2 regions of the Rodentibacter sp. genome follow, and region 1 is predicted to be linked to the other one. Evidence: riboswitches for the same ligand, from Rfam matches in the RefSeq annotation. Region 1 holds a riboswitch; the other holds the start of a gene.
What was found. Region 1 has a riboswitch for thiamine pyrophosphate ahead of ACO59Y_RS07290 (ABC transporter substrate-binding protein). Riboswitches for the same ligand answer to the same signal wherever they lie in the genome.
Positions count from the first base shown of each region.

Region 2: linked by a shared signal. The riboswitch ahead of thiB (thiamine ABC transporter substrate binding subunit) and the one ahead of ACO59Y_RS07290 (ABC transporter substrate-binding protein) in region 1 are both predicted to bind thiamine pyrophosphate.

Region 1 is NZ_DBHLAM010000051.1:14,674-32,567, forward strand. It holds gene ACO59Y_RS07260 (amidophosphoribosyltransferase) at 1-575, shown strand, start outside; gene nfuA (Fe-S biogenesis protein NfuA) at 676-1,260, shown strand; gene asnC (transcriptional regulator AsnC) at 1,325-1,777, opposite strand; gene asnA (aspartate--ammonia ligase) at 1,935-2,927, shown strand; gene ACO59Y_RS07280 (sodium-dependent transporter) at 3,165-4,679, shown strand; gene ACO59Y_RS07285 (methionine/alanine import family NSS transporter small subunit) at 4,681-4,776, shown strand; gene ACO59Y_RS07290 (ABC transporter substrate-binding protein) at 4,921-5,973, opposite strand; TPP riboswitch at 6,065-6,166, opposite strand; gene ACO59Y_RS07295 (DMT family transporter) at 6,464-6,937, opposite strand; gene ACO59Y_RS07300 (cation efflux transmembrane domain-containing protein) at 7,107-7,718, opposite strand; gene ACO59Y_RS07305 (MerR family transcriptional regulator) at 7,784-8,194, shown strand; gene ACO59Y_RS07310 (hypothetical protein) at 8,353-8,451, opposite strand; gene ACO59Y_RS07315 (class I adenylate cyclase) at 8,698-11,193, shown strand; gene ACO59Y_RS07320 (LuxR C-terminal-related transcriptional regulator) at 11,318-11,947, shown strand; gene ACO59Y_RS07325 (divergent polysaccharide deacetylase family protein) at 12,099-12,941, opposite strand; gene envC (murein hydrolase activator EnvC) at 12,941-14,170, opposite strand; gene ACO59Y_RS07335 (2,3-diphosphoglycerate-dependent phosphoglycerate mutase) at 14,344-15,027, shown strand; gene gss (bifunctional glutathionylspermidine amidase/synthase) at 15,183-17,069, opposite strand; gene pssA (CDP-diacylglycerol--serine O-phosphatidyltransferase) at 17,502-17,894, shown strand, end outside.
Region 2 is NZ_DBHLAM010000031.1:12,899-26,717, forward strand. It holds gene ACO59Y_RS04690 (methionine biosynthesis PLP-dependent protein) at 1-1,094, shown strand, start outside; gene ACO59Y_RS04695 (2-hydroxyacid dehydrogenase) at 1,108-2,103, shown strand; gene trxA (thioredoxin TrxA) at 2,222-2,545, shown strand; gene bioB (biotin synthase BioB) at 2,748-3,761, opposite strand; gene thiQ (thiamine ABC transporter ATP-binding protein) at 3,770-4,399, opposite strand; gene thiP (thiamine/thiamine pyrophosphate ABC transporter permease ThiP) at 4,392-5,996, opposite strand; gene thiB (thiamine ABC transporter substrate binding subunit) at 6,003-7,001, opposite strand; TPP riboswitch at 7,032-7,130, opposite strand; gene grxD (Grx4 family monothiol glutaredoxin) at 7,245-7,571, opposite strand; gene ompA (porin OmpA) at 7,825-8,922, opposite strand; gene ydiJ (D-2-hydroxyglutarate dehydrogenase YdiJ) at 9,308-12,403, shown strand; gene ACO59Y_RS04740 (MFS transporter) at 12,542-13,705, shown strand; gene pgi (glucose-6-phosphate isomerase) at 13,747-13,819, opposite strand, start outside.

The DNA.
Region 1 (17,894 bases):
GCGGTTGCGGTGCACCTTTGCAATATTTTGCTTGCCATTGTGGAAATTGTCGACAGCTGGAACCGGCTTGGGATCGAATGGTGGTTATCGGACATTATGCGGAGCCGCTTTCGTATTTGATTCATCGGTTTAAATTTCGAAAACAATTTTGGCTTGATCGCACATTGGCGCGTTTGTTGTTGCTTGCTGCTTATGATGCCAGACGCAGCCACGGCTTAACCTTTCCGCAAGCCATTATTCCCGTGCCTCTATATCATTTTCGTCAATGGCAACGCGGTTACAATCAAGCGGAGCTACTGGCGAAAATATTAAGTCGATGGCTTGAAGTTCCTTGTTTATCCCATATCGTTAAGCGGGTAAAACATACGCATACCCAGCGAGGATTGACCGCGCATGCACGCCGGCGAAATTTGAAAAACGCTTTCGTTGTAGATTTTTCCGTGGGGTTTCCTTATGAATCGGTGGCTCTGGTAGATGACGTAATTACCACCGGTTCCACTTTAAATGAAATTGCCAAACAACTGCGTCAATTAGGTGTAAAAGAAATTCAGGTATGGGGACTAGCGCATGCTTAGCTCACGTTATCAGTAACGGCAATCCTAATAAATGAGTGGAAAAAATGCTGCAGTAGGCGTATCATCGCTGACAAATTTTCTCAAGTATTAAGGAACGTTTATGGAACAGATTGCTATTTCGGAAGCGGCGCAAGCGCATTTTCGCAAATTGTTAAGTACTCAAGAAGAGGGCACTAATATTCGTATTTTTGTGGTTAATCCCGGTACGCCGAATGCGGAGTGCGGCGTATCTTATTGCCCACCGAATGCGGTAGAGGAAAGCGATATTGAAATGAAATACGACAATTTTTCCGCCTTTGTCGATGAAGTCAGTTTACCATTCTTAGAGGAAGCGGAAATTGATTATGTCACGGAGGAATTGGGTGCTCAATTAACACTTAAAGCGCCGAATGCCAAAATGCGTAAAGTGGCGGATGATGCACCGTTAATTGAACGCGTAGAATATGTCATTCAAACTCAAATCAATCCGCAGCTTGCCAGTCACGGCGGACGTATTACCTTAATTGAGATCACCGAGGATGGCTACGCGATTTTACAATTTGGCGGTGGCTGTAACGGTTGCTCGATGGTGGATGTCACCTTAAAAGACGGGGTAGAAAAACAATTGATTAGTTTATTCCCGAACGAATTGAAAGGTGCAAAAGACGTAACGGAACATCAGCGCGGAGAGCATTCTTATTATTAACCTTCCATTTCCGTTTAATTAATATGAACAGGGGCGTATTTACGCCCCTAATCATTTTTGGCAATCATGGCTTTATGTCCCGCAAAATCGGATTTTGCATTGAAATTAATGTTTCGGTGGACTGAATCTCATCAATTAGTTGAATCTTGGTTGCTAGTACGGCGTGCAATTCCGCAATGGTATGCGTCATTACTTTAATGAAAATCGAATAGTTTCCCGTGGTATAGTAAGCCTCAACCACTTCATCAAAAGTCTCCAATTGTTTAATCACTTTCTCATAATCTTTCGCGCTTTTCAAAATAATACCGATGAAACAGCACACATCGTAGCCGAGTTTACGTTCATCAATAATCACTTTGGTGCCTTCAATAATGCCGGATTGACGCATTTTTTCTACACGCACATGAATAGTGCCGGGGCTGACGCCGAAGTTTTTTGCCATTTCGGCATAGGGAGTGCGGGCGTCTTTGGTGAGAACGCGGAGGATTTGTTGATCCAAATTGTCAATATTGTGCATGAAATAACTCCTTTTAAAGATTATCTAATTTTTTACCATCTATTTAAATAATATTCAATATTAATCAACAGGTAAATAAAATACTTGAGCTATATGTTCATTTTGTTAAATAATACCTAATGAAATTTACTTCTTTTTTAAAAAATAGGCGGAAAATATGAAAAAAACATTTATTTTGCAACAACAAGAAATCAGTTTTGTGAAGAACACTTTCACCCAAAACTTAATTGAACAACTTGGTATTATCGAAGTGCAAGGCCCAATTTTGAGTCAGGTGGGCAATGGGATGCAAGACAATCTGTCAGGTGTCGAGAAAGCGGTTCAAGTTAACGTAAAACAAATCCCCAATGCGGTGTTCGAAGTGGTTCACTCTTTAGCGAAATGGAAACGACATACTCTCGCCCGTTTTCATTTTAAAGAAGGCGAAGGCTTATTTGTGCATATGAAAGCGTTGCGCCCTGACGAAGATTCATTGGATCAGACGCATTCCGTCTATGTGGATCAATGGGACTGGGAAAAAGTGATTCCGGAAGGTCGCCGTAATTTCGCCTATTTAAAAGAAACCGTAAATTCTATTTATCGTGCGATGCGTTTGACCGAATTAGCGGTGGAAGCACGTTTCGATATTCCGGCGATTTTGCCGAAACATATCACGTTTGTGCACAGTGAAGATTTAGTGAAACGTTATCCGAATTTAACCAGCAAAGAACGTGAAAATGCCATTTGTAAAGAATATGGCGCCGTGTTCTTGATCGGTATCGGCGGTAAATTATCCGACGGTAAACCGCACGACGGTCGTGCACCGGATTATGATGACTGGACCACGGAATCAGAAAACGGCTATAAAGGTTTGAACGGCGATATTTTGGTGTGGAATCCGGATTTAGAGAAAGCCTTCGAGCTTTCCTCTATGGGGATCCGCGTGGATGAATCCGCCCTTCGTTTGCAAGTCGGCTTAACCGGAGATGAGGAACGTTTGAAAATGGATTGGCACCAAGAATTACTGGCCGGCAAATTGCCGTTAACTATCGGCGGCGGTATTGGTCAATCCCGTATGGCGATGTTCTTACTTCGTAAAAAACATATCGGTGAAGTACAATCCAGTGTTTGGCCGAAAGAAATGCTGGAACAATATCAGCATATTCTTTAATTTCTTCAAGCATTGCAAAGTGTTGTAATACGCCGTGCATTGCTTGGCTCCAATGCGGTGCTGTTGGAGCACTTCATAGTCGCAGTGGCGACGGATCGGAACTAACGTTATTCGGTAAACCCAAGCGGAATGGGCAAGCCGAATAACGTTTTAGCTTTGAGATATCGTCAATTTTATTGACTCACTTTAAGATTTCATTATAGTTGAGTCCTTTTTATTTTTAACAGGAACAATTTTATGGCGCAATCCGCTCCGAAACGTGAGACCTTCTCCGGTCGTAATGCGTTTATTTTAGCCGCCATTGGCTCAGCCGTTGGGTTGGGTAACATTTGGCGTTTTCCTTACACCACCTATGAAAACGGCGGTGGTGCATTCATTATCCCTTACCTTATCGCGTTATTAACCGCGGGGATTCCGCTTTTATTTTTAGATTACGCAATCGGCCATCGTCACCGCGGTGGTGCACCGCTTTCTTATCGTCGCTTCAGCCCGCATTTCGAAGTGTTTGGTTGGTGGCAAGTGATGGTCAACGTGATTATCGGCTTGTACTATGCGGTCGTATTAGGTTGGGCGGCAAGCTATACTTATTTTTCCATCAACAGCGCATGGGGTGATAAACCGATCGACTTCTTTATTGGTGAATTCTTGAAAATGGGCGATATTGCTAACGGTGTAAGCTTTGATTTTGTCGGTATGGTGACCGGCCCGTTAATCGCGGTGTGGGTAGTTGCTTTGGGCGTATTGTCTTTAGGCATCCAAAAAGGGATCGCGAAATCCTCCGCCATTTTAATGCCTGTATTGGTGATTATGTTCGTTGCTTTGGTGATTTATTCATTATTCCTACCGGGCGCAGCGAAAGGCTTAGATGCGTTATTTACCCCGGATTGGTCAAAACTTTCCAGTCCTAGCGTGTGGATTGCGGCATACGGTCAAATTTTCTTCTCGCTGTCCATTTGCTTCGGCATTATGGTGACCTACGCTTCTTATTTGAAGAAAGAATCGGATCTCACCGGCAGTGGCTTAGTGGTAGGCTTTGCGAACAGTAGCTTTGAAGTATTAGCCGGTATCGGCGTGTTTGCCGCATTGGGCTTTATCGCAACGGCTCAAGGGCAAGAAGTGAGCGAAGTGGCAAAAGGCGGCATCGGTTTGGCTTTCTTCGCCTTCCCGACCATCATTAACAAAGCGCCTTTCGGCGAAGTGTTAGGCGTGTTGTTCTTCGGTTCTTTAACTTTTGCGGCATTAACTTCTTTCATCTCCGTTATCGAAGTCATCATCTCGGCGATTCAAGACAAACTCCGTATTCGTCGTGCAAAAGTGACCTTCATCGTGGGTGTACCGATGATGTTGGTTTCGGTAATTTTATTCGGTACCACCACCGGCTTACCGATGTTAGATGTATTCGATAAATTCGTGAACTATTTCGGTATTGTTGCTGTGGCATTTGTGTCATTAATTGCGATTGTGGCGAACGAAAAATTAGGTTTATTGGGCGATCACTTAAACGAAACCTCTTCTTTTAAAGTCGGCTTCTTCTGGCGTTTATGTATCGTTCTTACCACCGGCATTTTGGCGTTTATGCTGTTTAGCGAAGGCGCGAAAGTGTTTGCCGAAGGTTACGAAGGCTACCCGAGTTGGTTCGTAAATATCTTTGGCTGGGGGATGGCCGTAAGCTTGCTCGTGGTGGCGTTTATTCTTTCCCGTTTAAAATGGAAAAGCGAAACCAAATTAACCCTAGAAGCCAAAGGAGAATAATATGAGTACCAGTGCAATTATTATGATGATCGTCGCCCTTGGCGTAATCTGGGGTGGGTTGATTTACGCCTTACTGCGTTTGCCGAAAGAAAATTAAACGAAACGAGATAGGACCGCACTTCAATGCGGTCCTATTTTGTTTTTCCAATATTTCCCGAAAGCCGGCTCAATTCCGTTTGCTGCGAAAATTCTGGTGCGCCATTTGTGAGCTTTCGCCATTATTTTAACTTTATATCTTATTTTAGTTATTTTCTCCTCTTACTGCCTCAACCCAACGTTCAATTAACCGCTTACTTTCTACATCGGCGCCGAAGCGGATGAAGTCAATGTCCAATAAATTGAGTTTGGTCGGATCACTGGCTTTAGGGGAGGCTTTGGCGTGAATATTGGTTGGGATTTGGTAAGAATCGGATTCCCGCCATGGGATTTCTTGCGCTTCGGTGTCGAGGACGAAATCCACAAAATGTTTAGCGTTTTCAAGATTGCGTGCGCCTTTGATGATACTGACTGCGCCCAATGTGTAGCCGACACCTTCGCAAGGCAAAATGCCTTTTACCGGTGCGCCTTTGTCTTTTTCACGCACATAGCTGTGCATAAAGGATATGTCAACAGCCACTTCACCGGTGGCTAAATTACCGGTTGCCAATCCGCTTTTGGAATATTGCGCCACATTGGTATTGAGTTTTTTCAAGTAATCAAAGGCTTTTTCTTCACCCCAAAGTTGAACCAGTGTGGTGAGTAATGAATAGCCGGTGCCGGAAACGCGCGGATCGGCGTATTGGATTAGGTTTTTGAATTCGGGCTTGAGTAAGTCGGTAAAGCATTTGGGTTCAGGAATATTCAGCTGTTTTAATTTCTCCGTGTTCACACCGATGGCGACTTCCATCAAATAAATGATTGAGGTGTAATCACCCCGTTCGTCCATTAATTTTTTAAATTGCGGCATGATGTCTTTTTGTAATGGGGAACGATAGGAGGCGAGTAAGCCTTGATCGGCAGCTTGTAAGTGAGGTTCAAAGGTACCGCCAAACCAGACGTCTGCCTGCGGGTTGTCTTTTTCCGCTTTGATTTTGCCAAGTACGGCGCCGGTGCTGTTGCGTACAAATTTCGCATCGACCTTATATTTTTCGGCAAAACGTTGGGTGACTTTTTCACATGTGACATTTTGCACGCTGCAATAAATGGTCAGTTTGCCTTCCGCCCGGGCACCTTGTGTATAAAAAAGCATTGGGAGCAGGCAAAATGCGGCCGTTTTTAATGATGTTTTTGAGCGATTTTTAGAAAGCTTGGACATTGATTTAATCCTTAGTGAGATCAGATTGAAAAACAATACCGGCTAACAGCTAAACGGGGGAAAACGGCTTGAAATAAGCCTTGGAAAAGCAGAGTGAAGTGCATTAGTTTCCTACGTCAGTGCTAACTGTATCAGGTTCACGGGTATTTCTCAGCTCGATTGTTTGCGCAACCGAGCACCCCGACTAACGGGCGTTACTATAGGCGTTTGTTACGGATTTGTAAACGGATAAGACGAGTTTGAGAGACATTTTGATGCATCTAAGAGCAGCCAAAAGATAAAGGAAATTGGATCCTCCGCAGAGCACCGCATTGAAGCCTTATTTTATGCACAGGTTTCTTTCCAACAGCGGAAGCGATAATACTTTTAAGCAAAGAGGGCATAATTTCTATGCCGCATCGTCAGTTGAATTGGAAAGCGCGATCTCAAACGGGAAATATTGCGATTGTATTGGTGCCTAGGCGGCTTCTGTTTTGGCAAATCGATCGCTTTAACTTTTCAGCAACGCGATGACTTTATCGCCGAAGAAATAGAATATCAGGCCAAAGGCGACAATCGTCAAACCGATAAGTTTGACAAGGTTTATTTCACGCACCGGCATACCGATTAAGCCAAAGTGATCGATCGTGGCGGCGGAAAGCAGTTGACCGATAATAATAAAAAATAGCATGGCGGTAATGCCGAGTTTGGGTGCTAATAAAACGGTGCTGAATACCACGCCTGCACCGAGTACGCCGCCCAGCAATTTCCACCAAGGCTGCCGCGGAATCTCACTCAATCCGTCCCATAAATCTGTTTTAAACAGCGCGATAATAAATAACAAAATGGTGCCGACGGCAAAAGAAATGAAGGTCGCGACGAGCGGTTCGCCGCCCACCGCTTTAGCCAATTGCGTATTAATAGCAGATTGCGACGCCAATGCGGTGCCCGCCGCCAAAGCAAGCAGAAGATAAACAAAAAACATTAAGCCTCCGAAAAAGGCGGCATTATAGTGTTTTTCCGCCCGACGTCCAATGACAAAAAAACTTGAAAGATTACACTGTGCGTCGTTTTAACAGAGAACGGTGACCATCGCCAACAGCACCGCATTGAAACAGGCGCCAATGCGGTGCTGTTGGCGACAAACGCAGTTTTTAGTTCACTTTCAATTCACTTTGGGCTTGATGGATTACTGCCACGGCCCCACTTATGTTTAATTCACCGATCACGGTTGCCACGAGTAAATCGGGTAAGTTGGATTGGGTAAAATACACTGCACCTGCCGCAGCAATAACCAATAAATTACCAATCGCATCGTTACGCGAACAAATCCATACGCCGCGCATATTACTATCACCTTCGCGGTATTTGTAAAGTAATAAGGCGGAAATGACGTTTGCGACCAAGGCAAGTATGCCGATTAAGCTCATTTTATGATAACTTGGCAAACTGCCTAGCCACCATAAATACGCACTTGAGCCTAGCACCCATACACCAAAAATTGCCATCGTGTAGCCTTTGAGTAAAGACGCTTTTGCACGTACTGATAACGCCATTGAAAGCACAAACAAGCTAATTCCATAATTGCTAGCGTCGCCTAGAAAATCCAACGAATCCGCCAATAACGAGGCAGAGTCGGCGTTTACGCCACTGATGATTTCTACCAAAAACATTCCAAAGTTAATGGCAAATACCGTCCATAAAATATAGCGATAACGTTGTGAAACAGCTGTTTCACAATGATGAGAAGAGCAACAATCTTTCATTTTTTCTCCTTATTCATTAAGATGAATGCACTTTAAACCCTGTACTAACAACAAGGTCAAAGAAAATGAAAAATTATTTACAAATTAAAAACCTTTGCGAACAAACCCACTCCACACCGGAAACCATACGGTTTTATGAAAAAATTGGTTTACTTCCTGCTCCCATTCGAGCGGCAAACGGCTATCGTCTTTATACGCAAGATACCGTTGTTTTACTTAATTTTATTAAAGCTTGCCGTGAACTTGGTTTCAGTGTGGAAGAAACCGCTCGTTTTACTGAGCTTTATCAACAACAAAAAGGCGAATGCGTCCCTGTTAATATGTTGGTGCAAAAGCATTATCAAGATATACAAGAAAAAATTGCTAAATTGCAAGAAATTGAACGTTTTCTCTTCCCTTTAATGCAATGTGAAAAAAATGATGTTACCGAATGCGAAGCCTTAAAAGGCATTTCAACACGCGCAGAACAACATTAAAAAATCGCTTTATTTTGTGCTTAACATAGGATTTATTTTTTTCCAAAGTTATCAATACAAACCACTTTTTATTCAATTATTTGTTATGGATTATTGTCGAGTTTTTATAAAAAAGTGATTTTTACTACCTTGTTTGGAATTCTCGGTGATGAGCTACGTTAACACCGAGAGCGAACGGATAAAGTCAGAACTAAACAGAAAAAAAGCGTGATTTGCATAGCATTCAATGCGGTGCTGTTGGCGAACTTGGTGGAAATCAGCAGTGCTAAGGGGCACAACATCATCGGCGTGCAGAAAGTGGCGAATACCTAACCGAAAGTGCTGGATTTGGTCGACAGGCTCGCGCGGAAATCGGCGCAGAAGAAATCAGCGTAATAAAATCAATTGTTCAAAATAGGGCGCAGGATATCGCAAATCGCGCACGGATTGGGGCGTCGTGCTTTGCTTTTGCGCCCGCAAGTGGTAGAGTAACGCCAATTTTTTCCATCCGATAAGGATGTTGCTTGAAACACGATCTTAATCGAGCGAGAAAATGTGTGGAAATGTTAGATCAACGCCGTTTGGAACGCGCGTTGCTCGGTTCCGGTGACGGTTTCCAACAGGTTTTGTTTTTGCTCCCGCTACTTTTTCAATTAAATCATCCAAGTTTGCCCGGTTATGTGGTGAAAGCGCCTTGCGGCGTCGCACATTTTTCATTGTCGGATTATCAACAACGTTTTCTTAAGGGCGAATATCCCGCTCATTACGATGCTTTCAAACGGCAATTTTATACGGCCGAACCGCCGATTTTAGGTTTGTACGTAATGGGCAGTTTCGGCTCGATTAGCCAAACCAGCAGTTCGGATATGGACACTTGGATTTGTTGTCGTGAAGACTTAAACGATACACAGCGCGATTTATTAACGCAAAAAGCACGCCAAATCGAAGAATGGGCGCTGCAATTCGATGTGGAAATTCATTTTTATTTAGTCGATCAACAACGTTTTCGCAATGATCGTTACGCTGACCCGATCACGAACGAAAACAGCGGTTCGGCGCAATATATGTTGTTGTTGGACGAGTTTTATCGCTCCGCCGTTCGCCTTGCAGGCAACCCTCTATTGTGGCTGCATTTTTGGGTGGAAAAGGAAACGGATTACGAAAGCGAAGTGCAAAAAGCCGTCGAAAACGGCGAAATCAACCCACAGGATTGGGTGGATTTCGGTGGATTAGGGCAGTTTTCAGCCAATGAATATTTTGGTGCCAGTCTTTGGCAGCTTTATAAAGGAATTGATTCGCCTTATAAATCGGTGCTGAAAATTTTACTGTTGGAAGCCTATTCCAAAGAATATCCGAATACCCGTTTGATTGCTCGCCAATTCAAAGAAGATCTGTTTGCCGGCAACACCACGCCGTCTCATCATTTTGATCCGTATATCGCCATGCTTGCCAAAGTGACGGATTATTTAACCGAACTTGCCGAATTTAAACGATTGGATTTTGTGCGCTGTTGTTTTTATGTAAAAGCCACCGAAGATTTGGCACTATGCCAAATTCATAACTGGCGCACCAATTATCTGCAAATTTTGGCGCAAGAATGGGGTTGGAGTGACGATATCATTCGCGAACTCAATCGTCGTCCATTTTGGAAAATCAAACGAGTGAAGGAAAGTCATGAGAATTTGGTGAAATTCCTGATGCTGAGTTATCACAATTTGGTCAATTTTGCGCGTAAACACAAAATTCATTCCCGTGTAGCACCGCAAGATATTAACATTCTTACGCGTAAACTTTATACCGCATTTGAAGCGTTGCCCGGCAAAGTGATTTTGCTTAATACGCAAATTTCTCGCGATTTGTCGGAACGCCACATCAGTTTCTTAGAAGTACGTGGCAACAAACATTTTAAAGACGGTTGGTATCTGATTAATCAACCGCCGAGCGCGATGATCTTCTCGGAAAATCGTGTCATCGAATACAGCGAGAGCTTGAATAAATTGGTGGCTTGGGCGTATTTTAACCACTTACTTACTGCCGAAACCGAGCTATATTTATTCAGTCGAACCGTCAGTATCGAAACCTTACGTAATTTTGTGGCGGATCTGCGCTTATCTTTTTCGCGCGCCATTACCGCAGCAGACAGCGGTGCCCTGGCGACACCTTGTGAAATTCGCAATATCGTCATTGCGGTGAATTTAACGGTGGATCCCACCGCCCATTTAACTGAATTGAAAGCCCAGCTTTCCGCCAGTGATTTGTTTAGTTTCGGTCCGCTCGAACAAAATTTAGTCGGTAGCATTGATTTCACTTATCGCAATATATGGAACGAAATTCGCACCCTGCATTTTGAGGGGCCGCATGCGATTTTGATGGCTTTAAAAGTGCTTTCCAATAAAATTTATCGTGGCGCTGGCAGTCCGCGTTCCGTACAGGTTTTTTGTTATAGCCAACATTATCGGCGCGCTTTACGTAGCCTAGTGAACGCCTTGGTTAATCGTTGCATCAGTATTCAATTGGGTGACAGCCAAGCGTGCCGTACGCCGCGTTTACGCGTGGCCGGTAAAAACTGGCAATTCTTTTTCGAAGATCGCGGCATCAGTTTGCAAGAAGTGGATAGTGACGCGCAAAATGCAGCAGATTTTGATGACGTGCTGCAAAGTCCGGTGGAAGAAAAAGACGAGCTTCCCGCACCGGATCGTCGATATCCACCGGATATTGATCACTTCGCCAGCGAAGGTTTCTTACAATTTTTCTTTGAAGATAACAAAGACGACAGCTTCAATGTCTATCTGTTAAACGAAGCCAATCACTTGGAAATTTATCGCCATTGCGACGGTTCGAAAGACGAGAAAGTACGCGAAATTAACCGACTTTATCAGGCCTCGTGCTTGGAAGGCGGCGAGAATCCGTATCACATCGAGTCGCGTAATTTCAATTATCCGCAGTTTTACCAAATTCAACGTTGTCCGCAAGGTCGCGTGCAGATTTTACCGTTTAAATATCAACGCAAAGCCGTTTAATCCAAGTTTTCCCATCGGGAATTGATGTGCTAAATCAACTTTCATCATTTTTTACATTGGAAGATCGTTAAAATCTCGTTAAAATAACGCGATTTTTTCGTCAAATCTTCGCCTAGGGGGGAATATGCAAGAAACATTGAAAGTCTTATTGATAGACGATCACCCGCTAATGCGTCGCGGCATTAAGCAGCTTGTGGAATTGGACGATAACTTTGAAGTGATTGCCGACGTTGGCGGCGGTGCGGAAGGGATTTCCGTTGCATTACAAACATCACCGGATTTGATCATTTTAGATCTGAACATGAAAGGACTTTCGGGGTTAGATACATTAAAAGGCTTACGGGCGGAAGGGGTGGACGCGCGCATTGTGATTCTCACCGTATCCGATGCGAAAAATGATATTTTCGCCTTGGTGGATGCCGGTGCAGACGGTTATCTACTCAAAGACACCGAGCCGGATACCTTGCTCGAACAACTTAAAGCCATCGCGCAAGGTGAAGTGATTTTAAGCGATTCGATTAAAAATTTGTTGGTTGAACGCGAGCATCGCCAAGATCCGATGGATTCTTTAACGGAGCGCGAAATGGACGTATTACATTTAATCGCCACCGGGTTATCGAACAAACAAATTGCCGGACAATTATTTATTTCGGAAGAAACCGTAAAAGTGCACATTCGCAATTTATTGCGCAAACTTAACGTCCATTCCCGCGTCGCGGCTACGGTGTTATATTTCGAATATAACGGCCGTTAATGCGGTTTAAAATAAAAATGTACGGTCGGAAATTCGTGAGTTTTCCGACCGTATTTTTTTGTCTTTAAAAAATGCTGAAGGCGAAGATCGATTTCAGCACCGCATTGAACCCTTGTCCCGCAAGGCTTCAATGCGGTGCTATCGGGCAACTTTAACGCGGTACGCCGCGCAGCAATGGCACCGGTTCAAAGGGGGCGACCGAGGTTGGCGCCGGAATATCGTTGAAAATCAAGATAAAGGGTTTGCTCGGCACGAAAGCTTCGTCGCGCCATAAACTGCCTATTCCGACTAACTGTATATCCGCCGGTAAATTAGCCAAACCTTGTTGCAGTACCGCAACGGTATTCGGCCGTGGATGGCCGATCGCGATGGCCGTGCCACGCTTGCGTGCGTATTGAAGGGCAGCTTGAAATTGATGTTGTACATCAGCCGGTTCATTGCTGTCGTCTAAAAAAATATGACGTTCAAGCACGCGCACGCCTTGTTCGCGTCCGATTCTGCCAGCTACGGATTTGCCGCTGGTGCGACTATCCAGGAAAAATAAATGCTGCGCGCGCAACGCGTTCATTAAATGGCTCATCAATAGGTTGTCTGCCGTGGCGGCGCTCCCCATATGATTATTCATTCCAATGGCGTGCGGCACGATATTTCTCGCCGTTTGTACACGATTCGTCACCTGTTCTGCCGACATACCCAAATGCAAGCCGCCGGATTCAATTTTTATCGAACTCACCGGTTGCATCGGCATATGAATCAAAATATCGCGCCCTTGCGCAAAGGCTTCGCGGTCTCGTGTCGCCGCGTAAGGGGCGGCGGGAATAATGGCGACGGAAATCTCGCGTGGCATTGCCAAAATTGCCGCGTCTTGTTTTGGATGATAGCCCACATCGTCAATTACGATGGCAAGTTTATGTTGCGCGAAAGTTAATGAGGAATAAAGCGCGGCGGAAAAAACAAGCAGATTTTTGCGCGCGTTTTTTAGTAAGCCGAACATTATTTAATCCACCCCGCCGGGTTCACCGGCACGCCCTTACGGCTGATGCCGAAATAAAGCGCCGGACGCGAAACTTCGCCGCTATCACCCACTTGCGCGATGGTTTGTCCGGCAGAGACCAGTTGTCCTGCTTGCACAAATACCGCTTGATTAAAACCGTACAGACTCAAATCGCTGTCGCCATGTTTAACGATCACCATATAGCCGTAACCATTTAATTGCCCGGCTAAAATTACCCGCCCGCCGGCGATGGCGCGTACCGGTGTACCTCGCGGTGCCGCGATTACCATGCCTTTCCAACGTGCTTCACCCGCTTGTGTGAAGCCAAACGAATACAGCGTGGAACCGCTTACCGGTTTTTGATATTGCCGCGCTGCCGCGCCTAAGCCGTTAGCGCTGTTAATCAAGCGACGTTCTTGTTCTGTCGGTTGATAAGGTTTGGCGGTGCGTTTTTCTTCTGCTTGTTTGCGCTGTGCCAAGGCCTCACGTTCTTGTTGTTCTTGCGCTCGCACCGTTTGTTCTGCCCGCTGAATCTCTTGTCGCAAGGCGGCTTCATTAGCGCGTAAAGTGGCTAGTTTATTTTGATCTTTATCGATATTTTTATTGATTTCGTTTAACGTTGATTGACGCTCGCGCTGCGCTTTTTCTAATTCCTGTTGCTGTTTTTTTTGCGTTGAAAGCTGCGCTTTATGACTTTGTTGACGGCTTAAAATCTCTTCTTTTTGTTTCGCGATTTGCGCTTGCGTAGCGTTAATATTTTCAATCGTCTCAATGCGTACGCGGTTTAAATGTTCATAATACACTTTCATTCGCGCCGCTTTTTGAGCATCCTCGGAAAACATTCGTTGCAACACGGAAGGATTCAAACCGGAACGATAAATCGCATCCATTTGTCTTGCCAGCTTGGCTTTTTGCTCGCGTTCTTTTTTCTCAAGTTGCTTGATTTGTCCGTCTGCCTCGGCGATTTGCTTGCGAATTTCTTGCAGGCTCAGTTCGGTATCGCGCAATTCACCCGCCACAGAATTGATTTTACTTTCTTGATTTTTCAGCGTGGATTGTAATTTGGCCTGTGCGCGTTTTTGCTCGGCCAGTTTGGATTCTTGTTGCTTGATTTGTTGTTGAATTTGATTGAGATCGGCGGCCTCGCCCGTCGGCGCATAGCCCGAAATAGTGCCACACAAAAGCGCGGTCACGATAGATATTTTCCCATATAAGGCAAACCGCGACATAACCCGTCCCCATTCACAAAATTGCGCGAATCTTATCATATTTGTCAAAAGGCGAAAAAGTTTCCCGCGGATTTTTGCGAAAGATCAGGAAATACCGCCTTTTCGCTTTAACATGGTGGGTTTTTTTGCTATAAAATGCGCGTTTTTAATTTACCTACAACAAGGAGAATCCTATGGAATTAGTCTTTATTCGTCATGGTTTCAGTGAATGGAACGCAAAAAACCTATTCACCGGCTGGCGCGACGTCAATCTCACCGAACGCGGCGTGGAAGAAGCCAAAGCGGCTGGTAAAAAATTATTCGAAGCCGGTTATGAATTTGACATTGCCTTCACCTCCGTCCTCACCCGCGCCATCAAAACCTGTAACATTGTATTGGAAGAATCTCATCAATTATGGATTCCACAAGTGAAAAACTGGCGCTTGAACGAACGTCACTACGGCGCGCTACAAGGTTTGGACAAAAAAGCCACCGCTGAACAATACGGTGACGAACAAGTGCACATCTGGCGTCGTTCTTACGATATTTCCCCACCGGATTTAGATCCGGCCGATCCGAATTCCGCCCATAATGACCGTCGTTACGCCAACTTACCAAAAGACATCGTACCGAATGCTGAAAACTTAAAATTAACCTTAGAGCGCGCCCTCCCATTCTGGGAAGATCAAATTGCTCCGGCCTTACTCGCCGGCAAACGTGCATTGGTGGTCGCGCACGGCAATTCCTTACGCGCTTTGGCAAAACACATCATCGGCATTTCCGACGCGGAAATTATGGATTTTGAAATCCCGACCGGCCAACCACTTGTGTTAAAACTTGATGAAAAGTTAAACTATTTAGGTCATTACTATCTTTAATCTTTCATTCGGTGAAAAAAGTGCGGTTTCCTTGTCGCACTTTGTTTACACGAACAAACGAAAGCCGCAGGTGAAAACCTGCGGTTTTTTGTGGCTGCAAGGTGAGAAATGAAAGCGCTGAAGTGGCTAATCAGCACCGCATTGAGTTAGAGAATTTATTTGGTTTGAAAATCCTTTTCCGACAATACACGCAGCGGTTGCATATCGCTGTCGCCCATAATCACTCGGCTTGGGTCGGAACGTAAACAACTGCCGCCGTAATGCCCACCGACGGTAAAAGTGCAGATTTGTAAATATTGATCTTCCACTTTTGGTAAACACCAAAGCTGTTGGTAAATGTTTTCTTGTTTGCCGAAACGTCCATCCGTGCTATTTAACACCAAATTGTCATCGCCGAACAATTTCACGTTGTCGCCGCGGCGGCCGGCAATCGGTTTTTGCGCGTAACCGTTTTTGATTAATTCCGGTGTCAGTTCAAAACTCGCTTCCAACAAATAACGATGATTCGGGAACAACGACCACAACACCGGCAAAATCGCTTTATTGCTTGGAATCGCCGTCCAAAGTGGTTCGTAAACTTGCACTTCCGGCCGCAACAAAACGTCGATTAGGCGCACTTTATCTTCCGCATAGCCGGTCCGAATCGGTGGCGCCACTTCTTGTCCTGTCGCGTCTTCGCGCAATTGCTCCAACATGGTTTCCCACGCCCAAGTTTTCCACACGCTTTGGATTTGGTGGTTTTCATCGTCCAACAAGCGACCGCGATTATCCCAATGTAGCCCTTCCGTGCCGTGAATAATTTTCGCTTGAAAGCCGCCTTGGATCAGTGCTTGGCGCATAAACAGCGCGTGATAATCTTCTTCATCGTCGTGATCTTGCAAAATATGCACTAATTTGCTGGCGCGGCTGTGTTGCCAACAATCCGCCAAGGCATTGCGCAAACCTTCACCGGGGTTTTCTCCTAGCTTAAGTCCCGCCTGTTGTGCCCAACGATTCATTATTTCGCCGGCCTCGGCGTGGCAAGATGCGGAATCCGCATTATATTCGTACACTTTTAGTCCACGCTCGTCCAGACAAAAATCCAAACGGCCGGTGATGGTTTGATAACGACGATTCTGCCAAGACAAACGCAAGCGCGGCCAAAGCAGTTTAGGAATATTGAAATATTGCAGTAATTTATCGTCTTGCAGCACTTTGTCGGTGGCGTGTAAATACATTAAATGCAGTTCGTTGGTAGCACGAATCAGTTCATGTTGAGCGTTTTCGGAAATGGCGAAATAACGATATTGATCCGAACGGCTGACGCGATGGCCGTGCATCGCTTTCACGTAAGCAGCATCAAACGGCTTCGATTCATCTAGCCAATGGCCTTCAAATTGACCTTTATTTTCAATATGTCCGGCTTTAATCACCAAATCTTCCGGTTTTGGCGTCGGCTGTGGCAGGCTGTATTGCGTATCTGCGGTTTGAATCATCCAGCCTAAAATTTCCGTATCGTCGAAGGTATCTTGCAACAGATAACCGTTTGAGCACCGCATTGGCAGCTCGCGCGTCCATTGTTGCCCGCTCGGCAGACGTGAGTGAATCACATTTTGCTCGGCGATGCGGATTTTATCGTCTAATACTTCGGTGATAATTGCTACGTGACCGGTATGTTTAAATTCACCACCTTCTTGCCAAATCAAAAGCGCACCGGCTTCGGGTTTGCGTTTGCTGCCGTTGGCAAAAGCTTGCAACGGTAACAAGGCGTCGTTCGTCACTTGGCGCAGAAAACGTAACGAAAAAATTTCATAGGCCATGCCCACGTCGGTAAACACCATGCCGTGATTGAGATATAAATAACGGCGCGCAAATTCCACACATTGCCATTTATAGCCCATATATTCGCGTCCTAAATAACTGCGAAAGGCGGCATCATCGGGAAACTCTGCTTCGTCGGCCGTGGTGTAATCGGAAGAATAAATGGCAACGCCACCCGGTGCGTAACCGAGCAGGCTGCCGAAAGGATCGTGAGTGGTAATATTAGTAGAACGTTCCGGCATAAAAACTCCGAGTGAAATAACAAACGGGCATAGTATAGATCTTTTGCTTTGCGCCCCCAAATGTTTTGCGCGTTCAATCGGTAGTGCATCGATGTCCGCCGCCACGAGCTCGTCGTAGAGCACCGCATTGAAGCCCCACCATAGCGAAAAGGTTTTCTGCCGTCTTATGCTCAACGCGTGGTTGATTTGGCGACCTTTCAGCGCGCATTGGGACGCTTCGGTAGGGCTTTCAATGCGGTGCTCATTTGAAGGTTCGAAGGAATGTTGCGGACTGCGTTGTGGAAAAGATTTGCCGGACAAGAATTAGTCGAAAACGGCGAAAATTCATTCGGCATTGTGACGAAAAAAAAGCTTTTTTCTGTCAATCTGCCGGGGAAATATTGTAAACTAGCCCATTCTTAAAATGGCTGATAGAAATTGCAGAGATAAATTATGTTAATCAATAAATTCAAACGTGCCGAGCAAAACATCCGAAACTTGCCTTTTTTGCCGTTAGAAAAAACGCAAGTGGAATTTTTGTTCAGCCCGGCCGAATTTAAAACGCAGATTATTGAATTGATTCGAAATGCCAAAAAACGCATTTATATCACCGCACTTTACTGGCAAAAAGACGATGCGGGGCAAGAAATTTTGGACGAAATCTATCGGGCGAAGCAACGACACCCGGATTTGGATGTAAAAATTTTAGTGGATTGGCATCGTGCCCAGCGCAATTTATTGGGCGCTGAAAAATCGGCCACCAATGCCGATTGGTATTGCGAGCAACGTCAAACCTACCAACTGCCTGACGATCCGAATATGTTTTTCGGTGTGCCGATTAATACG
Region 2 (13,819 bases), on a different contig from region 1:
CTATCGATACTCTACTCGCACAGGCCGGTAACCGCAGTGACCAGCATACCGGCGCGGTTTCAACCCCAATTTATCTTTCCACTGCCTACGGCCACCGCGGCATCGGCGAAAGCACCGGTTTTGACTACACACGCACCAAAAACCCGACGCGCAGCGTATTGGAAGACACAATCGCGCAATTAGAAAACGGCGATCGCGGTTTCGCCTTTTCTTCCGGTATGGCCGCGATCCAAGTTTTAATGACATTATTCAGCGCACCGGACGAATGGATCGTTTCCAGTGATGTATATGGTGGCACTTATCGTTTACTTGATTTCTCTTATAAAAATAATAACAGCGTAAAACCGGTTTATGTGAACACCGCATCGACGGCTGAAATTGAAGCGGCAATCACGCAAAATACCAAAGCGATTTTCATCGAAACCCCCTCTAACCCATTAATGGAAGAATGCGACGTAGCAGAAATCGCCAAACTCGCGAAAAAACACCACCTGTTGTTAATCGTCGATAATACGTTCCTTACGCCCGTACTTTCCCGTCCATTAGATTTAGGTGCAGATATCGTAATCCATAGCGGCACTAAATATATCGCCGGCCATAACGATGCGTTGGTCGGTTTAATTGTGGCTAAGGGACAAGAACTGTGCGAACGCATTGCCTATATTCAAAACGGTGCGGGTGCGGTGCTCTCTCCATTTGATTCTTGGCTTACCATACGCGGAATGAAAACCCTTTCGTTACGTATGCAACGCCATCAAGATAATGCTCGGGAAATTGCCGAATTTTTAAAAACGCAACCGCAAGTGGATTCCGTACTTTACCCAAATAAAGGTGGAATGCTTTCTTTCCGTTTGAAAAATGAAAATTGGGTGAATACCTTTCTAAAATCCATCAAACTGATTACTTTCGCGGAAAGTCTCGGCGGAACCGAAAGTTTCATTACATATCCAGCGACTCAAACCCACATGGATATTCCGGAAAACGAGCGCATAGCACGCGGTATTACCAATACTTTGCTACGTTTTTCGGTGGGTATCGAAAACGCGGAAGACATTAAAGCGGACTTACTACAGGCTTTTACTCACTTGAAATAGTCTCGGAGGCGATATGAAAATTGCGGTTTACAGCACAAAAAGTTACGACCGTAAATATTTTGAATTAATCAACGCAAAATACGGTTTCGAGCTTGAATTTTTCGATTTTATGTTGAACGAAAGTACCGCGCGTTTGGCGGAACATTGCGAAGTAGTGTGCATTTTCGTGAATGACGATGGCAGCCGAAAAGTATTGGAAAAACTGGCTGCTCTCGGCGTAAAAATTATCGCCTTACGCTGCGCCGGTTTTAACAACGTCGATTTAAAAGCGGCGCAGGATCTCGGTATTCAAGTGGTACGTGTCCCCGCTTATTCGCCGGAAGCGGTAGCAGAACATACAGTCGGTTTAATGATGACGTTAAACCGCCGTATTCACCGCGCCTATCAACGTACCCGCGAAGCCAATTTCTCTCTTGAAGGGCTAATCGGTTTCAATATGCACGGCCGCACCGTGGGGGTAATTGGAACAGGCAAAATTGGCATTACGGTAATGCGAATTTTGAAGGGATTTGGCATGCATATTTTGGCTTATGATCCATTCAAAAATCCGCAAGCGGAAGAGCTTGGCGCCAATTATGTAGAATTGGACGAGCTTTATGCCAAATCGCACGTGATCACGTTGCACTGTCCCGCCACACCAGAAAACTATCATTTGTTGAACCGTGAAGCTTTCGCCAAAATGCGCGACGGCGTAATGATCATTAACACCAGCCGTGGATCATTAATTGATACACCGGCTGCTATCGATGCCTTAAAACAACGCAAAATCGGCGCACTCGGCATGGACGTTTATGAAAACGAACGGGATTTATTCTTCGAAGACAAATCAAACGAAGTGATTCAAGATGACGTATTCCGTCGTTTGTCTTCATGCCATAACGTGTTATTAACCGGTCACCAAGCCTTTTTAACGGAGGAAGCCCTGACCAGCATCGCCGATGTTACACTTTCCAACATTTATAAACTCAAATCCGGCAAACCTTGCGAAAATGTCGTTTTAGCCTCTTAGTTTTAAGCGATTAAATTAATAACTGTACTTTAAAAAAGCGCGTGCTATTCTGAGCACGCTTACAATTCAGCAAATTGCCCAAATAGGGTGCAATATTTACTAACAAAGGAAATAAAAAATGAGCCAAGTACTACATACCACAGACGCAACCTTTGAAGCGGACGTATTAAAATCCGATCTTCCGGTATTAGTTGATTTCTGGGCGCCATGGTGCGGCCCTTGCAAAATGATTGCGCCGGTCTTAGACGAGCTTGCTCCAGCATTTGACGGCAAAGCGAAAATCGTGAAAATTAACGTGGATGAAAACCAAGGCGTGGCCGCACAGTACGGCGTGCGTAGCATTCCGACGTTACTTTTAGTGAAAAACGGCCAAGTAGTGGGAACACAAGTAGGCGCGTTACCAAAAGGTCAATTAGCCGCTTTCATTAATCAACATCTTTAATGTTATCCTAAAAAAACCTCTTATCTTAATAAGAGGTTTTTTCTTTCTCGGATCGTCTGATTTCTTCCACCGAAAGGACTTTCAATGCGGTGCTAATAAGCGACCTCGCTGCCGCCAAGGAAAATAAATCAAAACGGTGAATATCAAAGCTTCAATGCGGTGCTATTCGACGACCTCATTAAAGCATTTATTTTCGTCTTTTCTAACGTTTAATCGTTTTTCGATTTTCTTCCGTTTCCGGTTCAAGATCGAGTTTTGCCATTAACAGCTGATCACCATCTTCTTCCGGATTGCCTGTGACGAGTAGTTTGTCACCATAGAAAATAGAATTCGCCCCTGCCATAAAGCACATTGCCTGCATTTCTTCACTCATACCTTGGCGACCGGCAGACAAGCGTACATAACTTTTCGGCATGGTGATACGTGCCACAGCGATAGTGCGTACGAATTCCGTCCAATCTAATTCCGCCGCGTCAGCCAACGGCGTACCTTCAATTTTGACTAATTGGTTAATCGGCACGGATTCCGGTTGCGGATCCAAATTAGCGAGACTAGCAATCAGCCCGGCACGTTCTTTGCGGGTTTCATTCATGCCCACAATTCCACCGCAACAGACTTTCAAGCCCGCTTTGCGCACTTTACCGAGCGTGCTGATGCGGTCGTCGAAACGGCGTGTGCCGATGACTTCGTCGTAATGTTCCGGTGCAGTGTCGATGTTATGGTTGTAATAATCCAAACCGGCATCTTTTAATTCTTCCGCCATGCCGTCTTGCAATAAACCAAAAGTGCCACAAGTTTCCATACCAAGATCTTTCACCGCTTTAATGATTTCCGTCACTTTGGCGATGTCTTTTGGCTTCGGTCCGCGCCACGCTGCCCCCATGCAAAAGCGCCCCGCGCCACGCTCTTTAGCGATTTTTGCTTTGGCGACAATTTCCTCCACATCCAATAATTGCTGATTTTGTACGCCTGTTTGATAACGCGCCGACTGTGGGCAATAGCCGCAATCCTCCGGACAACCGCCGGTTTTAATCGACATCAGCGTAGAAAGTTGAATCGCTTGCGGATTAAAATATTCGCGGTGAACTTGCGCCGCGCGATAGATAAGCTCCAAAAATGGCGTTTCAAACAATGCTTCAATTTTGCAAACCGACCAATATTCGATGGAAGGATGTGGCGTAATGCTGTTTAGCTGTAAAGGTTGTGCGATAGTCATAATTATTCCTATAAATTTTGTCCTTGATGAATCCGAATAATGCGATCAATATGCCCTTCAAGTTCCTGCGGCTGATGAGTAACAAGCAGTAAGGTTAACATTTTTTCAACACATAACTGGTCGATCAACTGCAACATTTCGGCACGTAATTGCGGATGGAGCGCGGAAAAAGGTTCGTCAAGCAATAAAATGGGCTTATCGCGCAACAAACAACGCGCCAATGCAACCCGTTGTTTTTGCCCGCCGGAAAGAACGCCCGGTTTTTGGGCTAAAAAATCTTGTAAATTGACTGCTTCCGCTGCCTGTTCTATCTGACTTTTTTCCTGTGCGTTCAATGATAAATTCGGTTTTAACCCCAACGCGATATTTTGCATCACGGTTAAATGCGTAAACAAATTATTTTCTTGAAATAACATCGAAACCGGCCGTTCATAAGGCGCACTACGAGTGTGATTTTCACTGTTGAGCCAAATTTCGCCTGCATCAGCATAGGTAAAACCGGCGATAAGATTTAATAAGGTGCTTTTTCCGGCTCCGCTTTCGCCGATAACGGCAACTTTTTCTTGAGCATATACGTGCAAATCAAAGCACATTGGCATTTTTTGATAAGCGAAACGCAGCTGTTTTAACTTAATCATAACGTCCTTTATAGCGTTCGATAAACATAAATAACCCGACACATAAACTTAATAAAATCAATGCGGTAATTGCGGCTTCTTGACTGCGATATTGGCCGATTTGTTGATAAAGCAAATGAGGCAGGGAAGTAAAATCCGGACTACCGAACAATGCGATCGCGGTAAAATCGCCCAACGAAAGCGTGCTCGCTAGTGCCAGAGCATAATTTAGCGGCGCTTTTAATAACGGATATTCAATTAATTTAAAGCGTTGCCAGCCTTTTAAATTAAGCGACAAACATAATTTTTCATAATATTGCATCGCTTGTGTCATCGGCGCATTCAAAATTCGGATCACAAAGGGCATTGCGGTTAAGGCGTTACAAATCACCACAACCAAAAATAAATGAATATTGGTGAAATCGATTCCCTGTAAAAGCAAAAATAATCCTACAGCTAAAATGAGAGTCGGAACAGCTAAAATCGTCATTCCGCCACTTTGAATTAAGCTAGCAAGAATGGGGAAATGCAGCCATTGCAACTGACGAGATAACAGCAACAGGGCAAAAGAAAACAACACAGCCAGTGCGCCCGAACTCGGTGCTATGGCAAGAGAATAACCCAAAGCTTTCCATAGTTGCGGATCTTGCAAAAAACTCGACCAATGTGGCGCACTCAATCCTTCAATTACAATATGCAGTAGTGGCGTGAAAATAAAACAACAGCCGATGAACACAATAATGACATTCAAATTTAGCACCGCATTGGAAGAGTTAAAGTGCCGGGTGTAATGCTGTGAGGGCATTGTTTCCGGCGGTTCAGCGAAAAATTGCGACAAACCGAACAATACAACGCAGAAGGCAAATTGAATCAGTGCGAAAGCTGCCGCTTTCGGAAAATCAAATTCAAAGAGAATCGCTTGATAAATCGCCACTTCCAATGTGCTGTTTTGCGGCCCACCACCAAGAGAAAGTACAATGGTAAAGCTGGTGAAACACAGCATAAAAATCAATGTAAAAGCCGGAATAAGCTGATTTTTCAAATATGGCCATTCAATTAAACGGAAAAATTGCCAACCGCGGATATTTAACTGTGCCGCCAATTGGTGTTGTTCGAAAGGAATGGCTTGCAACGCTTGTTCAGTCATTCTGGCAGCAAGAGGAATATTAAAGAAAAGATGAGCGAGTAAAATTCCGCTCAAACCATAAATCGATGGTTTCCAGTCAATTCCACAAAATTGAACAAACCGGCTTAACCAACCGGAGGAACCATAAATGCCGAGCAAACCGAAAATGGTTAATAATGCCGGCAAAACAAAAGTTAGCGAAAGAAGTTGCCGGATCAGCGCTTTTGCGGGAAAAGAGTGGTAAAAAAATGCGCGACCGAATAGCACACCAATTGATACGGAAAGCAGTGCAGACAAAAAAGCCTGTAGGAAACTGAACGCAATAATTTGATGCAAATAATCGTCTTGTTTGAAAGCCGTCCATGAATAACTGCCGCCTACGGAAAACACCGCCGACAAAGACGAAACATAAAGAAAGAGAATGAAAAAAATAACCGCACTTCCACCAAGATAATGGCGCGGACGGAAATGCGGATGAGAAAGCAACAGCATCATCAATTAGTTGGCAAGGGCTTTTTGCCACTCATTAATCCAAGTTTTGAGCTGTTCGCCGCTTACTTTTGAAGTATCTAACACCGGCGTATTTAGAGTTTGACGTTTCAACGCATCGATATGACTTTCAATCGGCGTATCAATCACCGGCAACATTACGTTATTTTTCGCGATATCTGCTTGGGCTTGTGGCGAAAGCAAATAGTCAAGAAAATAATCAGCGCAAACATTATTACGATTAGCAACTTTCGCCGCCACTTCGATTTGTAATACACCACCTTCGGTAAAATCCGTTGCCGCATAATTTTCTTTTTGTTCGGCCAAAAGATGATAAAGCGGCGAAGTATTGGTGCTCAATACCAAATCAGCCTCGCCTTTCAAAAAGGCGCCGTAGGCTTCTGTCCAACCTTTTGTGACGGTGACCGTATGTTCGGATAAGTTTTTCCAGATATTTTGCGCTTCCGCTTGCGGGTAAAGCGCATTCACCCAAAGCAATAAACCGCGCCCAATACTGCTGGTGCGTGGATCTTGATAAAGTACTTTTAAATCTTTGCGTTCCACTAGTTCTTTTAAGCTTTTTGGTGGATTAGCAAGTTTATTTTTATCGTAAATAAACGCGTATTCAGCGAAATCAAAAGGTAGGAAAATACGGTCTTCCCATTTTAACGGCAGGACCAACTTGGACAAATCCGCTTCATTGGGTTCAAATATCGCCAATTTTTTCGCTTCATCGATTTGATGGTGATCTAAACCCAACACTAAATCAGCTTTAATTTTTTTGCCTTCTAGACGCACACGGTTAAAAAGCGTGCCGTTGTTATCGAACGCGACGTAAGTTAGCTGACATTGAGGGAATTGTTGCTCAAACCCGGCTTTGACTTTTGGACCAGCACTCCAATCGGCACTGAAAGAATCATAAGTATAAACGGTGAGCGGTTTAGGAACGGCTTGCACAAATACGCTTGTAGCCAAAAGTATGAAGAGTATCGGAAACGTTTTTTTCATTGTACTGTCCTTACAAAATGCGAAACAGCTTAATGAAAAGAATTAGTTTCCTACGCCAGCATTATCTGTTTCAGGTTCACGGGTATTTCTCAGCCAATCGTAACGGTATTGGCACCCCGACTAATGGGCCGAAAGTTTATAAAAACTGACTCAAATATACAAGCACTTTTGTGTGAAACCGTTCGTCTGCTCACGAATTTTGGGTAAAACAAAACCCGCTTTGAGCGGGTTTTATTTGATAAATTAAGCTTGGTGTTTTGCTGCCGTTTCGCTTAATAAAGTTTGTAATTCGCCAGCTTGATACATTTCTAAAATAATATCGCAACCACCAATTAATTCCCCATCAACCCATAATTGGGGAAAAGTTGGCCAATTTGCGTAGGCGGGCAATTCCGCACGAATGTCAGGATGCTGAAGAATATCCACATAACCAAAAGGTACTTTGCAGTTCATTAGAGCTTCGACCGCACGCGCAGAAAACCCGCAAGAAGGCAATTTCGGCGATCCTTTCATATAAATTAAAATCGGATTTTCGCTAATTTGTTTTTTAATTTTATCTAAAGTTTCCATAATGTTTCCCATGAATAAAACATGGTGCGCATTGTAGCACAAGTAATAAACAGAGCAAGATAAAGCCAGAGTAATAATGTCAGATTTATATTTTCCGTCACGGTATAGAAATGTAAATAAACTTCCAATGCGGTGCTGATTTAGAGCGCTAAAGCTTCCTTTTTAAATATACCGTAAAAGACAAAAAAAAAGACCTAAACCAAAGTTTAGGTCTTTCTCCATTTAATCCGCTAAAGGAAACTAAATTAAACTATTATTTAGTACCATTAACTGCGATTTCAACACGACGATCCGGTGCTAAACAAGCGATAAGCGCTTTACGACCTTTAACCGCGTCACAAGTTGCACCAGTAACTGGGTTCGCTTTACCGTAACCAGTTGCAGAGATATTTTGCGCAGCCACACCTTTAGATACTAAGTAGTTAGCTACGGTATCTGCACGACGTTGTGAAAGTTTTAAGTTAGATGCATCAGAACCGATACGGTCAGTGTAACCAGCCACAGCAACTTTAGAGTTGTTGATTTGTGCGATTTCACCGTAAATACCATCTAAAGTAGTTTTAGCTTCTGGTTTTAAGTTTGCTTTACCGAAAGCAAAAGTTACGTCAGAGTTTAAGTTGAAAGTTTTACTTACAACTTCAGGTGCAACAACTGGCGCAGCACCTTGACCGAAACGGTAAGATAAACCAGCGTTGATAGAACCGATCCATGGGTTATAATCTACAGAGCTATCAGCAGTGTCTTGAGTGCGTAATTTACCTACACGAGTTAACCATTGATATTCAACACGCAATGCTAACTCTGGTAATGAAGGCAATGCGTATTCGAAACCAGCCGCGAATAAACCGGAAGTACGTAAACTATGACGACCTTCGGCATGATCACGATTACCGTTGTCATAAAATTTGTAGTCAGAGCGAACTAATGCAACACCGGCTTTACCGTAAAAATCCAAACCATCTAAGCTAGAAACTAAACCACCAAGGTTGTAGCTACCTTTTAAGCTTAAGTGAGCACCATGGTTAGTATGTTTAAATGAAGTTAAATTATTACGAGTATATTTAACACGACCAAAGTCATCGTAACCTAATTCAGTCGCTAAACCGAAGTTATCACGATTTAAAATTTGGTAACCGCCGAATACACCGTAAGTGAATGAGTTACGGTGATAACCTGTACCAAAATCTAGGCTATTTGCGTTATAATCATCGGTATTTGATTTGATACCATCGTGGAAAGAAGCTTGACCAGCTTTAAAACCCGCATAGAAAGTATTTTCTTGCGGAGCTGCTTGAGCTACAGAAGCTGCGGCTAAACCGGCAACTACTAATGCGATTGCAGTTTTTTTCATTTTGATGTCCTCTATTTAGTTAGTCATCGATTGGTAAGTAAGAAAAGTTTCCTCGTTTATTGTGAACTTTTTCATAAAGTTACGCACTAAACGTTTGCTTAACTAGGGTTTTGAATTTGCCCTATTCATCCTTTTGACAAATTCAATTCCTTTGTATCGCCAAAGGAACGTTCAAAAGTACCGTCATTATGCTACAAAAATCCCAAAGGTCAAAGTTTTTTTGCCTCCTCTGGCTATTTTATAATCAAATAATACATAATATAAACGATTATTCAGTATTTTTTCACACATTTACTTTGATTCTTTTTTCTTAAAATCGACATTGTCCGTCGCTTCATATATCATTTTTTCTCATTATTTCTACTAAATTCTTGTGAGTAATATCATGCTACCCCGTCTTTCCAACGTTCCGCAATCGGACGCAACCGTTCAACATTATCTCAATGAACTTAAAAAACAGCATTTTGAAGGCGATATCGCCACGAGTTATGCCGATCGCTTAAGTCTTGCTACCGATAACAGCGTGTATCAACAACTACCGCAAGCGATTTTGTTCCCCAAAAATGTGGCGGATGTAGTGCGCTTAAGTAAGCTGGCGAATCGTCCGGAATTTCAATCGCTCACCTTTACCCCGCGTGGCGGCGGCACCGGCACCAACGGACAATCGATTAATAACAACATTATTGTCGATTTGTCACGTCATATGACAACGATTTTAGAACTCAACAAAGAAGAACGTTGGGTACGTGTACAAGCCGGCGTAGTGAAAGACCAACTCAACCAATTTTTAAAGCCACACGGTCTATTCTTTGCACCGGAACTTTCCACCAGTAACCGGGCCACCTTAGGCGGAATGATTAATACCGATGCGTCCGGCCAAGGCTCATTACAATATGGCAAAACCTCCAATCATGTATTGGGCCTACGCTCGGTGTTAATGAACGGTGATATTTTGGATACCTGTGCACTTGATTCCTCTGACGTTTTAGAAAACATTGACGCGCTTGACTTAAATCAAAGCAGCAAAAAACTTCATCAAGAAATCGCGCAACGTTGCCAAAAAAAACGCGCCGCCATTATTAATGATTTACCGCAACTCAACCGCTTTCTCACCGGTTACGATCTCAAAAATGTCTTCAACGAAGACGAAAGCGAATTTAATCTCACACGCATTCTTACCGGCTCCGAAGGCTCCCTTGCTTTTATTTGCGAAGCCAAGCTCAATCTTTTGCCGATTCCGCAATATCGTACGCTAATTAACATTAAATACAGTTCCTTCGATGCGGCGTTACGCAACGCGCCATTTATGGTGAAAGCCAATGCGTTGTCTGTCGAAACGATTGACTCAAAGGTGCTTAACCTCGCCAAACAAGACATTATTTGGCACTCTGTCAACGAACTTTTAACCGAAGATGAAAGCAATCCGATTTTAGGCCTTAACATTGTGGAATACGCCGGCAACAATAAAGAAAAAATCGAACGCCAAGTGAACACACTTTGCCGTGCGCTGGATGAAAAAATCACACAACGGCAAGATTTGATTATCGGCTATCAAGTTTGTTCCGATTTGCCGTCTATCGAACGTATTTACGCCATGCGCAAAAAAGCCGTGGGCTTACTCGGCAACGCCAAAGGTGCGGCCAAACCGATTCCATTCGTGGAAGACACTTGCGTACCACCGCAGCATCTGGCCGATTACATCAGCGAATTTCGCGCCCTACTAGATAGCCACAATTTACAATATGGAATGTTCGGCCACGTCGATGCAGGCGTGTTGCACGTGCGCCCGGCACTGGATTTATGTGATAAAGAACAAGTCAAACTATTCAAACATATTTCCGATAAGGTAGCCGAACTCACCGCTAAATACGGCGGTTTGCTGTGGGGCGAACACGGCAAAGGCATGCGTTCACATTATGGCGAAAAATTCTTCACGCCGGAATTGTGGCATGAACTGCGCTACATCAAAACCTTGTTTGATCCGAACAATCGCCTTAATCCGGGCAAAATCTGTACGCCATTAAATTCTCAAGAGGCGCTTTATTCAATTCTTTCGCCGATGCGCGCCGATAACGATCGCCAAATTCCGATTCAAATACGCGACGAATTTAAAGGTGCGATGAATTGTAACGGCAACGGTTTGTGCTTTAACCTCGATCAGCACAGCATTATGTGTCCCTCCATGAAAGTGAGTAAAAACCGCGTCTTTTCACCCAAAGGACGAGCAGCAATGATTCGCGAATGGTTACGTTTGCTGGCAAATGAAAATGTGTCACCGGAACGGTTAGCGTTCCAAAAAACGGAAATCACACTTAGCACATTGGTCGAACGAATTCGCAACAGCGTACAAAAATGGCGTGGCGAATACGATTTTTCTCACGAAGTCAAAGCCGCAATGGACACCTGTCTCGCCTGCAAAGCCTGCGCCAGCCAATGTCCGATTAAAATCGACGTGCCGAGTTTTCGCGCCAAATTCTTCCATTTTTATCACAGCCGCTATTTGCGTCCGGCAAAAGATCACATCGTGGCAAATTTAGAAATCGCGGCACCTTATATGGCGAAACAGGCAAAATTTTTCAATTATTTTACCAAGCTGAAAGCGACCCAAACCGTTGTGGAAAAAATCCTCGGGATGACGGATTTGCCTTTACTTTCGCAACCAAATTTACAACAACAACTGGTGGAAATCGGCTATCAAGACCAATCTCTTGAGGAATTAGAAGGTCTCAATGCGGTGCTCAAACAAGACATGATTTTCATCGTGCAAGATCCTTACACCTCTTACTACGACGCTAAAGTGGTACGTGATTTCATCGCGCTTACCCAAAAACTCGGTTTCAAACCTATCGTGCTACCGTTTAAACCGAACGGCAAAGCGATGCACATCAAAGGTTTCTTAACACGTTTCAGCAAAACCGCCGCAACCCAAGCGGAATTTCTCAACCGCGTGGCGAAATTGGGTTTACCGCTCGTCGGCGTGGATCCTGCCATCGTGTTGTCTTATCGTGATGAATATAAAGAAGCGCTACAAGAAAAACGTGGCAATTTTCACGTGTTAACTGCGCACGAATGGCTTACCCAACAATTGCAAGATACGGCCCTGCTTGAGCGCTTAAAAAATGCGCTAAAAACCGACCGTGCTTTTGAATGGTATTTATTCCCGCATTGCACGGAATCCGCATGTATGCCAAACAGCCCGAAAGAATGGCAACAAATTTTCACCCGATTCGGGCAACAATTAACGGTAGAAAAAGTCGGCTGCTGCGGTATGGCGGGCGTATTCGGTCATGAAGTGCAAAACCAAACCATGAGCCGTGATATTTACGATCTTTCCTGGAGCAAAAAATTGCACGGAAAAGACCCGCGCTTTTGCCTCGCGACCGGCTATTCTTGCCGCAGTCAAGTAAAACGTTATGAACAAGTAACGTTAAAACATCCGGTGCAAGCATTGTTAGAAGTTTTATCTTCAGCCGAACGGTAACGCTGAACGGCTCAAATAGCACCGCATTGGAGCCCCGTCGCACAAGCCTCCAATGCGGTGCTATTTTGCCCTCTCGTGTAAGCTTCCCATTGGGCGAGCCCAATGTAAATAAAACCAAATAATCTAATTACCGTTATTATGATAAAAAACAAAACACCTCAAAATCTCATCGCTTTCAATTTCCTTTTGATCGCCTTTCTCACCGGCATCGCCTCCGCTTTCCAAACGCCGACATTGAGTTTATTTCTGTCGCAAGAAATTAACGCTTCACCATTTTTCGTCGGATTGTTTTACTCTGCCAATGCGATCATCGGCATTATCTTAAGTCAGATTTTGGCGAAATATTCCGATCGTCATGATGATCGCCGTAAAATCATGATTTATTGTTGCCTTATCGCTGTTGCCGGCTGCCTGCTATTCGCTTATAACCGCAATTATTACGTCTTGATTTTGCTCGGCACCACCTTGCTCGGTTTGGGTTCGGCGTCGAATCCACAATCTTTCGCCCTCGCGCGCGAATATGCGGAAAGCAACGGTAAAGAAGCAGTAATGTTCACCACCATTATGCGCACCCAAATATCGTTGGCCTGGATTGTGGGGCCGCCGCTATCGTTTTTTATCGCCTTAAACTGGGGGTTCGATTATATGTATCTGGTGGCCGGCTCGGCATTTTTGTTATGTGCCGGGGTGAGTCGTTTATTGCCGAAAGTCTCGCCTCAACGCGCGGCGCAAAAATTGCAAGTCTTGGCCAATACAGCGCCGCGCCAAAGCGTGATTTATTTGTTCATCGCCAATTTGTTATTGTGGACGTGCAACAGTATGTATTTGATTAATATGCCGTTATTTGTGATTAATGAATTGCATCTAGACAAAGAATTGGCCGGCACATTGATGGGAACAGCAGCGGGACTTGAAATCCCGGTGATGATTATTGCGGGTTATTTAACCCAATATTTCGGCAAAAAATCACTCATGTTGTTGGCGATATTCGCCGGCTTCATCTTTTATATAGGCATGCTCTTCGCCACACAAACTTGGCAATTGCTGATTTTACAAGGCTTCAATGCGGTGCTCATCGGCATTGTCGCCACTATCGGTATGCTGTATTTCCAAGATTTAATGCCGAATCAGATGGGTAGCGCCACCACGCTATTTAGCAACGCCGCCAAGGCAAGTTGGATTATCGGCGGCCCGATTGCCGGTGCAATTGCGGAAATCTGGCATTATCATTCAGTGTTTTATCTGGCGGTAGTGCTGATTTTAGTCAGCATCGGCTGTTTAAATCAGGTGAAATCGGTATAAAAAAATACGGTCGTATTGACCGTATTTTTTTGTTTAGCCCTTTAACGCCAGGCTTTGAATTGATTAATCAAGCCATTGGTTGAGCTGTCGTGGCTTTCCACTTTTTCGTCGTTC